DNA from 2 places in the Kitasatospora sp. NPDC030952 genome. Region 1 is predicted to be linked to the other one. Evidence: riboswitches for the same ligand, from Rfam matches in the RefSeq annotation. Region 1 holds a riboswitch; the other holds the start of a gene.
What was found. A riboswitch is a leader RNA that binds a small molecule or an ion and turns the genes downstream of it on or off. The one in region 1 is predicted to bind cobalamin.

Region 1 (3,834 bases):
TGTGGTCGTCGGGGCGGAAGGGGTAGCGCCGCAGGCTGACCTCCGTCCCCTCGCTCTTGCCCTCGACGTCGTACGCGGTGGGCCGGTCGGTGCTTCCGGGCTGGGGGACGGGCCGGGGGTAGGGCGGCAGGGCCGGTTCGCCGGCGGGTTCGTCGAGGCCGTCGAGGAAGGAGTAGAGCAGGGGTCGCAGGATCCGGGCGGAGGCGCCGCGGTGGGCGAGGGAGCGGTCGGTGAGGTCGGTGAGCCCGGCCGGGTCGGTGGTCAGGGCGTGTTCGAGCTGGGCTGCGAGGTCGCCGTCGGGGTCGAGTGCGGGCGCGGCCTGGCCGAAGGCGTAGCTGGGGGAGTGCGGGTCGAGTTCGGCGGCTCCCGTGGCGACGAGCAGGGTGCGGCGTGCCAGGGCGGCGCCGTAGACGGAGACCGAGCCGTGGTCGCCGATCAGGCAGTCGGCGGCGACGAGTGCGGCCTGCCAGCCCTGGTGGGGCGGGATGAGGCGAAGGCCCATCCGGCGGGCGTCGTCGAGCAGGGCCTCGGGGTCGTGCCGGCTCCAGATGTTGGGGTGGAGCACGACGGCCACCGTGTACTCGTCGGCGGGCAGCCGGCGGACCAGGCGCTGGGGGAGGTCGGGGTGGCGGCCGAATAACGAGTGTTCGCTCCAGGTGGAGTTGACGACGACGAGCCGGCGGCCGTCGACGGCGCCGAGCGCGGCGCGGTAGCCGTCGCGGGAGCGTTCGCTGCGCAGGATCCGGTCGAAGCACGGGTCGCCGACGACCCGGGCGACGTCCAGGGCCTCGGGGCAGGAGGTCCGCAGCCGGTCCAGCTGTTCGGGGTGGGAGAGGCCGAGGACGTCGACGAACACCCGGCCGTGGTGGGTGAGTTCGTTGCGGGAGAGGCCGGCGGCGGTGACGGTGTCGCCGGTGGACTCGGTGACCAGGCGGTTGTAGCCGGCGCCGTGCGGGAGGACGACCAGGCGGGCGTCCAGGCGGTGCATGGAGGCGTGGACGGCGCAGGCGACGGCGAGGTCGAAGTGGCGCCGGACGGCGTCCTCCCAGTCGAGCACGGTGTAGCCGGGCAGGCCGTGGAGGTACTCGTCCAGGGCGCGGTCGGCGAACGCGGAGCCGGGGTTGACGGTGAAGTACCGCTCGATGCCGTCCGGGTCCAGCAGGGCGAGGACGTCCAGGACCCGGGTCGCTGAGGTGAGGGTGCGGGCGACCGCCAGCACGCGGGCCTTGACCGGGCGGGTGTTCCAGCGGTCGGCGGGCCAGACGTGGGGGTGGGACGGCACATCGTGATCGTACTCATCCGGCCGCGTCTCGGCGTGGTTTGTCGGGGGCCGGTCGGGTCGTCAGCCCACCGCCGCGGTCGGCTCGTCGTGCTCGGCGGCGGCGCACTCGTCGAGGAGGGGGCGCATGGCGTCGTCCACGAGCCGGTAGCGCACCACGCGTCCGTCCTTGTCGCCGGTGACCACGCCCGCGGTGCGGAGCAGTCGCAGGGCCTGGGAGACGGCCGGGTCGCGCATGCCGGTGGCGACCGCCAGGTCGCTGACGGCGAGCGGGCCGGCCCGGTGGAGGGCGAGCAGCAGGGCGAGCCGTCCGGGGTCGGAGAGCAGGGAGAACCGCTCGGCCCAGGACCGGACGTGGGCGGTGTCCCCGATGGCGGCGATGGCCTCGCAGACCCGGTGTCCGTCGATGGTGCGGTGGCCCGCGCGGTCGGCCGGTACGAGATGCATGCGGACATTCTGGCAGCTCACCACCTGTGATCCTGGACACCTGCACAGGTGCGCAGCCTTGCGGGGGTGTGGTGCTACCCCTACGGTGTTCCCCGCCGTGGTGCTCGGGAAGACCGGTGACGGACCCTCAACAGGTCCCAGTCCGGAGCGGCCCTCGCCACTGTGATCGGGGGACAGTTGTCCGGACCCACATGCCACTGGGCGCCTCGTGCGCCTGGGAAGGCGGGTCCGGAAGCCCCGTAAGCCAGGAGACCGGCCACGGCATCTCACGAAGTCATTCCACGAGGTGCTGGAGCGTGATCCCGAGATGACCCTGCCCGAAACCGCCACTCCCGCCGAGGCGGCGCCCCCCTCCGTCCTGCCCACCTTCCGCTGGAAGCGCGAGGACACCCTCCGGGCCGCCGGGCTGATGGGGGTGATCCTCGCCATGCACGTGGTCGCCTTCGGGACGTTGGTCTTCCTGGTCGCGCCCCACGACTACGCGGTCGGCACCCAGGTGTTCGGGGTCGGCCTGGGCATCACCGCGTACACCCTCGGCATGCGGCACGCCTTCGACGCCGACCACATCGCGGTGATCGACAACACCACCCGCAAGCTGATGGCGGACGGCAAGCGGCCGGTCTCGGTGGGCTTCTGGTTCGCCCTCGGGCACTCCTCGATGGTGGTGGTGATGGCCGCCCTGGTGGCGGGCGGCGCCCAGCTGGCGAACACCCTGATGGACGACGACTCGGCCACCCACAAGTGGCTCGGGCTGGTCGGCACCACGGCCTCCGGCGCCTTCCTCTACCTGATCGGGGCGCTCAACCTGGCGGCGCTGCTGGGCATCCTCAAGGTGTTCCGCTCGATGCGGGCCGGGAAGTACGACGAGGCGGAGCTGGAGGAGCACCTCAACTCGCGCGGTTTCATGGCCCGGATCCTGAACCGGGCGACCCGTTCGATCACCCGGCCCGGGCAGATGTTCCCGGTCGGCATGGTGCTGGGCCTGGGCTTCGACACCGCGACCGAGGTCACCCTGATGGTGATGGCCGGTTCGGGCGCGGCGGCCGGGCTGCCCTGGTACGCGATCGTCTGCCTGCCGCTGCTGTTCGCGGCCGGGATGAGCCTGTTCGACACCCTGGACGGGACGTTCATGAACTTCGCGTACCAGTGGGCCTTCTCCAACCCGGTGCGCAAGGTGTACTACAACCTGACCATCACCGGGCTGTCGATCGCGGTGGCCTTCATCATCGGCACCATCGAGCTGGTCGGCGTGCTGCACGAGAAGCTCGACCTGACGGACCCGGTGACCGGGTTCATCGCGGACATCTCGCTGGACAACGTCGGCTACGCGATCGCGGGGCTGTTCGTGGTGGTGTGGGCGATCGCCATCGGCTACTGGAAGCTGGCCGGCGTCGAGAAGCGCTGGACGCCCGAGAAGCAGTCCTAGCGCCCGGTGGTCAGGCCGCCGCGCTGAGCCCCTGCTCGCGCACGCCGGAACGGCGCCTCCCCGACCCGGGGGAGGCGCTGTTCCGGCGTTGTGGTCAGTGCCGGTCGCCGTAGCGGCGGCGGAACTGCTCGACCCGGCCCGCGGTGTCGAGCACCCGGGACTGGCCGGTGTAGAAGGGGTGGCTCGCCGAGGAGATCTCGACGTCGATCACCGGGTAGGTGTTGCCGTCCTCCCACTCGACCGTGCGGTCGCCGGTGACGGTCGAGCGGGTGAGGAAGGCGAGGCCGCCGACCTTGTCGCGGAAGACGACCGGGCGGTAGGCGGGGTGGATTCCGGGCTTCATGGCTGGGCTCCTCCGGGGGGTTGGTGCGGTCAGCGCTCTTCGCGGAAGTCGACGTGCCGGCCGGCGACCGGGTCGTACTTGCGCAGGACCATCCGGTCCGGGTCGTTGCGGCGGTTCTTGCGGGTCACGTACGTGTAGCCGGTGCCGGCGGTGGAGCGGAGCTTGATCACCGGGCGCAGTTCGCTGCGGGCCATCGGGCGTCCTCCTGGGGGCTGGTGGTGCGGGGTCCGGGGGGCTGGGTCCGAACCTTACATCGAAATGGAAGTCATTTTCATCTGCTCTAACGCGACCTCCGTCCTGCCCATTCCCGGACGCCGGGGGGCACGGGGGCGCACGGGG
Region 2 (3,834 bases), on a different contig from region 1:
GCGTCCAGGTCGGTGAAGTTGGACAGCCGGGGGAAGCGCACCACGGCGACCCGCAGCACGTCCGCCCCCAGCGGCCCGGGCCCGTCCGCCCGGTCCACCACGGTGGACAGGTCCAGCGAGTCCTCGGCGTCCAGCCACAGGCCCGGCAGCATCGGCAGGGTGCCCAGCACCGGACGGCCGGTCAGCTCGTGCAGCATCTCCAGCCCGGGCGCCAGCAGCCGGGCGTCGCCGCGGAACTTGTTGACGAACCAGCCCGCGACGTGCCGCTGGTCCTCCGCCGAGAGCAGCGCCAGCGTCCCGTACATCGCCGCGAAGACCCCGCCGCGGTCGATGTCCCCGACCACCACCACGGGCAGCGCGGCGGCCGTGGCCAGGCCCATGTTGGCGATGTCCCGGTCGCGCAGGTTGATCTCGGCGGGCGAGCCGGCGCCCTCGCACACCACCACGTCGTAGCGGGCGCGCAGGTCCGCCAGGCACTCCAGGGCGCGCTCCAGCAGGACGGGCTTGCGCTCCCGGTAGTCCAGCGCCCCCACCTCGGCGACCGGCCGGCCGAGCAGCACCACCTGGCTGCGGCCGTCCGCCCCGGGCTTCAGCAGCACCGGGTTCATCGCCGCCTCCGGCTCCACCCGGGCGGCCTGCGCCTGCATCGCCTGGGCGCGGCCGATCTCGGCGCCGTCGGCGGTGACGAAGGAGTTCAGCGACATGTTCTGCGCCTTGAACGGCGCCACCCGGACACCCTGGCGGACCAGCCACCGGCAGATCCCGGCCGTCACCACGCTCTTGCCCGCGTCCGAGGTCGTCCCCGCGACCAGCAGTGCGTTGCTCATGCCCTACCCCTCCTCATCCACAGGCGGACCACCAGATGCCCCGCGACCGACGTACCCAGCGCCAGCGCGCCCACCCGCCGGGACAGCGTGCAGGCCCGCTCGATGTCGTCCACCGTCACCGGCCGGAACTCCGCCCCCAACACCGGCCGGTGCTCCACCCGCGACTGTGGCTCCGCACCCGCCCCCGGGCGCTCGTGACCCGGAGCCGACGCGCCCTTCGGCTCGTGCGGGTACCGAAGACTCCCGCCCAGCCGCACGCCGACCGCCCCCGCGAAGGCCGACTCGGCCTGGCCCGCGTTGGGGCTCGGGTGCGCGGAGCCGTCCCGGCGCCAGACCCGCCAGGCGGTACGGGGTTCGGGCGCGGCGGCCACCGTCAGCAGCGCCGTCAGCCGGGCGCCCGGCCAGCCCGCCAGGTCGTCCAGCCGGGCCGAGGCCCAGCCGAACCGGGCGTAGCGGGGCGAGCGGTGGCCGACCATGGCGTCCAGGGTGTTCACCGCGCGGAAGGCCAGCAGGCCCGGGGTGCCGGCCAGGGCGCCCCAGGTCAGCGCGTTCACCACGGCGTCGGCGGTGTTCTCGGCCACCGACTCGACCACCGCCCGGGCGATATGCTGCTCGTCCAGCGCGCTCGGATCCCGCCCGCACAGGTGCGGCAGCCGCTCCCGGGCCGCCGTCAGGTCGCCCGCGGCGAGCGAGCGTCCGATGGTGCGCGCCTCCCGGGTCAGCGAGGTCCCGCCGAGCACCGTCCAGGTCGCCGCGGCCGCCAGCGCCGCCCGGCCCAGCGGACGCCGCCCGACCGTACGGTCCAGGACGAGCGCCCCAGCCGCGACCGCGCCCACGCACAGCGCGGTGTACCCGGCCCCGGCGGCCCGGTGGTCGCGCCACAGGCGCCGCTCCAGCCGGATCGCGGCGCTGCCGAACAGGGCGACGGGATGGCCGCGGCGCGGGTCGGCGAAACGGGTGTCGGCGGCGTAGCCCGCGACGGCGCCCAGCGCGAAGGCGGCGGCGCGGGTCAGCGGGCGCACGGCAGCGGGCGGCTAGGCCCTGTCCGGGGGTCCGTCTTCGGTGGGGCAGCCTGCATCGCGTGGGTGTCCTCACTCAGGGTCCGCGCCCTGGATCGACGTACCGGTGGCGAGAGTCTCCTGGCTTCCGGGTCGGACGCACCCACGGGCCTTCCAGCGGCTCCTGACGACCCGCCGTGGCGATTCCGAGGGTGCTCCCCGGTGACAGTGGCGGGACCGCGCCGGACTCGCACCGGCTTCCTCTCCATGCCTCCGTTTGGCCCCAGGATCCCATCACGCGCCCGAACCGGGAGTCAACCGAGGTCACGGAGGGGTTGGTCACACGACGTACACGCGCCCGCCCTGTGCGATCGCCCAGCGCGGAGCAGCGCCGACCGGCCCCGCTTCGTGCGTTCGGCGGCTGGGGACGCGCCGCCGGCCGCACCTACGTTCGGTGCCATGCGCCGCAGAAAGCCACCCGCCGCCACCCCCGCCCCGGTGCCGTTCTCGCCAGGAGCCGCCCGCGCCCACCGGGCCGGCCTCGGGCTGACCCCCGAGCAGGTCGCCGAGGGCATGGCCGCGCACGGCGTACGGCTGCTCCCCAGCCACGTGCTCGCCTGGGAGAACGGCGAGCTGCGGCCCGGCGAAGCCGAGTTCATCGCCCTGGCCCGCGCCCTCTGGTGCCCGGCCGACCAGTTGATGGACGGCCGCCCGGTGACCCTGCGGGACCACCGCCTGTCCCGGGAACTCCCCCAGGAGACCGTCGCCGAACGGATCGGAATGCCACTCCCCACCTACCGGCAGGCCGAACTGACCGGCCACTGGGACGGCGACCCTGACCAGACCCACGCCCTCGCCCAGGTACTCGGCCTGCGACTGACCGAACTGGTCGAGGCCACCGGCCGCCGCGAAGCCCTCGACCGACTGCTCCGCCAGTGCGTGGCCGGCCGCTGGCAGCCCCACCTGCGCCCACTCGCCCGACTGGTCCCCGTCCCGGAAGCCGACCTCGCCGCCGTCCTCCCCCTCCTCCAACAGGAACACCACATCCCCACCCACTGGGGCGCCACCACCCAGCCCCGCACCCCCACCCCACCCCTCACCCCCCGCTTCTGGCACCTCCTCAGCACCCACCACCCCACCATCCCCATCTGACCGGCCCACACCTCCACACCCACCCCCATCGGGCGCGCAGGGCAAAGCCCGCGCGCCCGCAACACCCCCACCCCCAGCAACTACCCCCACCCACCCCCTCACCCCCAGCACCCACCCACCCACCTCACCCCCTCCCCCTCCCCACCCGACCAAGGCGAGAGGGACGCGCTGCGGGAGGGGGCGGTGGAGGGGGTGGGTGCGGAGAGGGGCGTGACGGGTGATTTTCAGACCGCCCACGGCGCCCAACCCCCCACCACGAGGGTCGGCAGTCGGAAAATCATCCAGCCCCCGGAGCGCCCACCCCCGGAACCGCCCCCGGCCACCCACCCTCCCGAAAGCCCACCCCCCAACAACAGCCCCGCGCAGCGGCCCCCCGTCCCCCAGACAGCCCAGCCCAGTGGCCAGCCCCCCACCCCCCCGATGGACTGTTCCTCGAACACCGTCCGGTCCGCGCAGCGGACCCGTGCAAAAGAGCGGGGAACGAAATGCGTTGGGGAACCGCAGCCATCGTGGCGGCCGCCGCCGTGGGGGCCGCCGTCCTGGTGGTCGGCCGCCGCGCCTCCGAGCGGATGGTCCGTCCGGGGGCGGGGCCCGGCCCCGCCGCCGTCGGGCCGGACGCCGGGCCCGTGCTGGTGCGGAGCCTGGCCGCCGGCCGGGTCACCTTCAGCCGCCGTCCGGAGAGCCTGCGCCCCGGCCGCTGGGCGGTCGAGTGGGAGGGCGGCGGCCACGCGGTGGTCGAGGAGATCCTGCACCGGGACGAGCAGGGGGTCACCCGCCGGCTGGTCCGGGCCGACCGGGGCACCCTGACGCCCGGCACGGAGGTCCGTTTCACCCCGCGCGTGTACCTGGGCGATCCC

Region 2: linked by a shared signal. The riboswitch ahead of ACZ47G_RS18835 (cobalamin biosynthesis protein) and the one ahead of nicT (Nickel transporter NicT) in region 1 are both predicted to bind cobalamin.

The regions. Positions count from the first base shown of each region.
Region 1 covers NZ_JBVIFM010000011.1:216,480-220,313, forward strand. The annotation lists gene ACZ47G_RS21075 (hypothetical protein) at 1-1,282, opposite strand, end outside; gene ACZ47G_RS21080 (ArsR/SmtB family transcription factor) at 1,343-1,726, opposite strand; cobalamin riboswitch at 1,808-2,001, shown strand; gene nicT (Nickel transporter NicT) at 2,034-3,152, shown strand; gene ACZ47G_RS21090 (type B 50S ribosomal protein L31) at 3,247-3,495, opposite strand; gene rpmG (50S ribosomal protein L33) at 3,525-3,689, opposite strand.
Region 2 covers NZ_JBVIFM010000010.1:9,922-13,755, reverse strand. The annotation lists gene ACZ47G_RS18840 (cobyric acid synthase) at 1-827, opposite strand, end outside; gene ACZ47G_RS18835 (cobalamin biosynthesis protein) at 824-1,849, opposite strand; cobalamin riboswitch at 1,961-2,088, opposite strand; gene ACZ47G_RS18830 (helix-turn-helix domain-containing protein) at 2,285-2,977, shown strand; gene ACZ47G_RS18825 (alpha/beta hydrolase family protein) at 3,463-3,834, shown strand, end outside.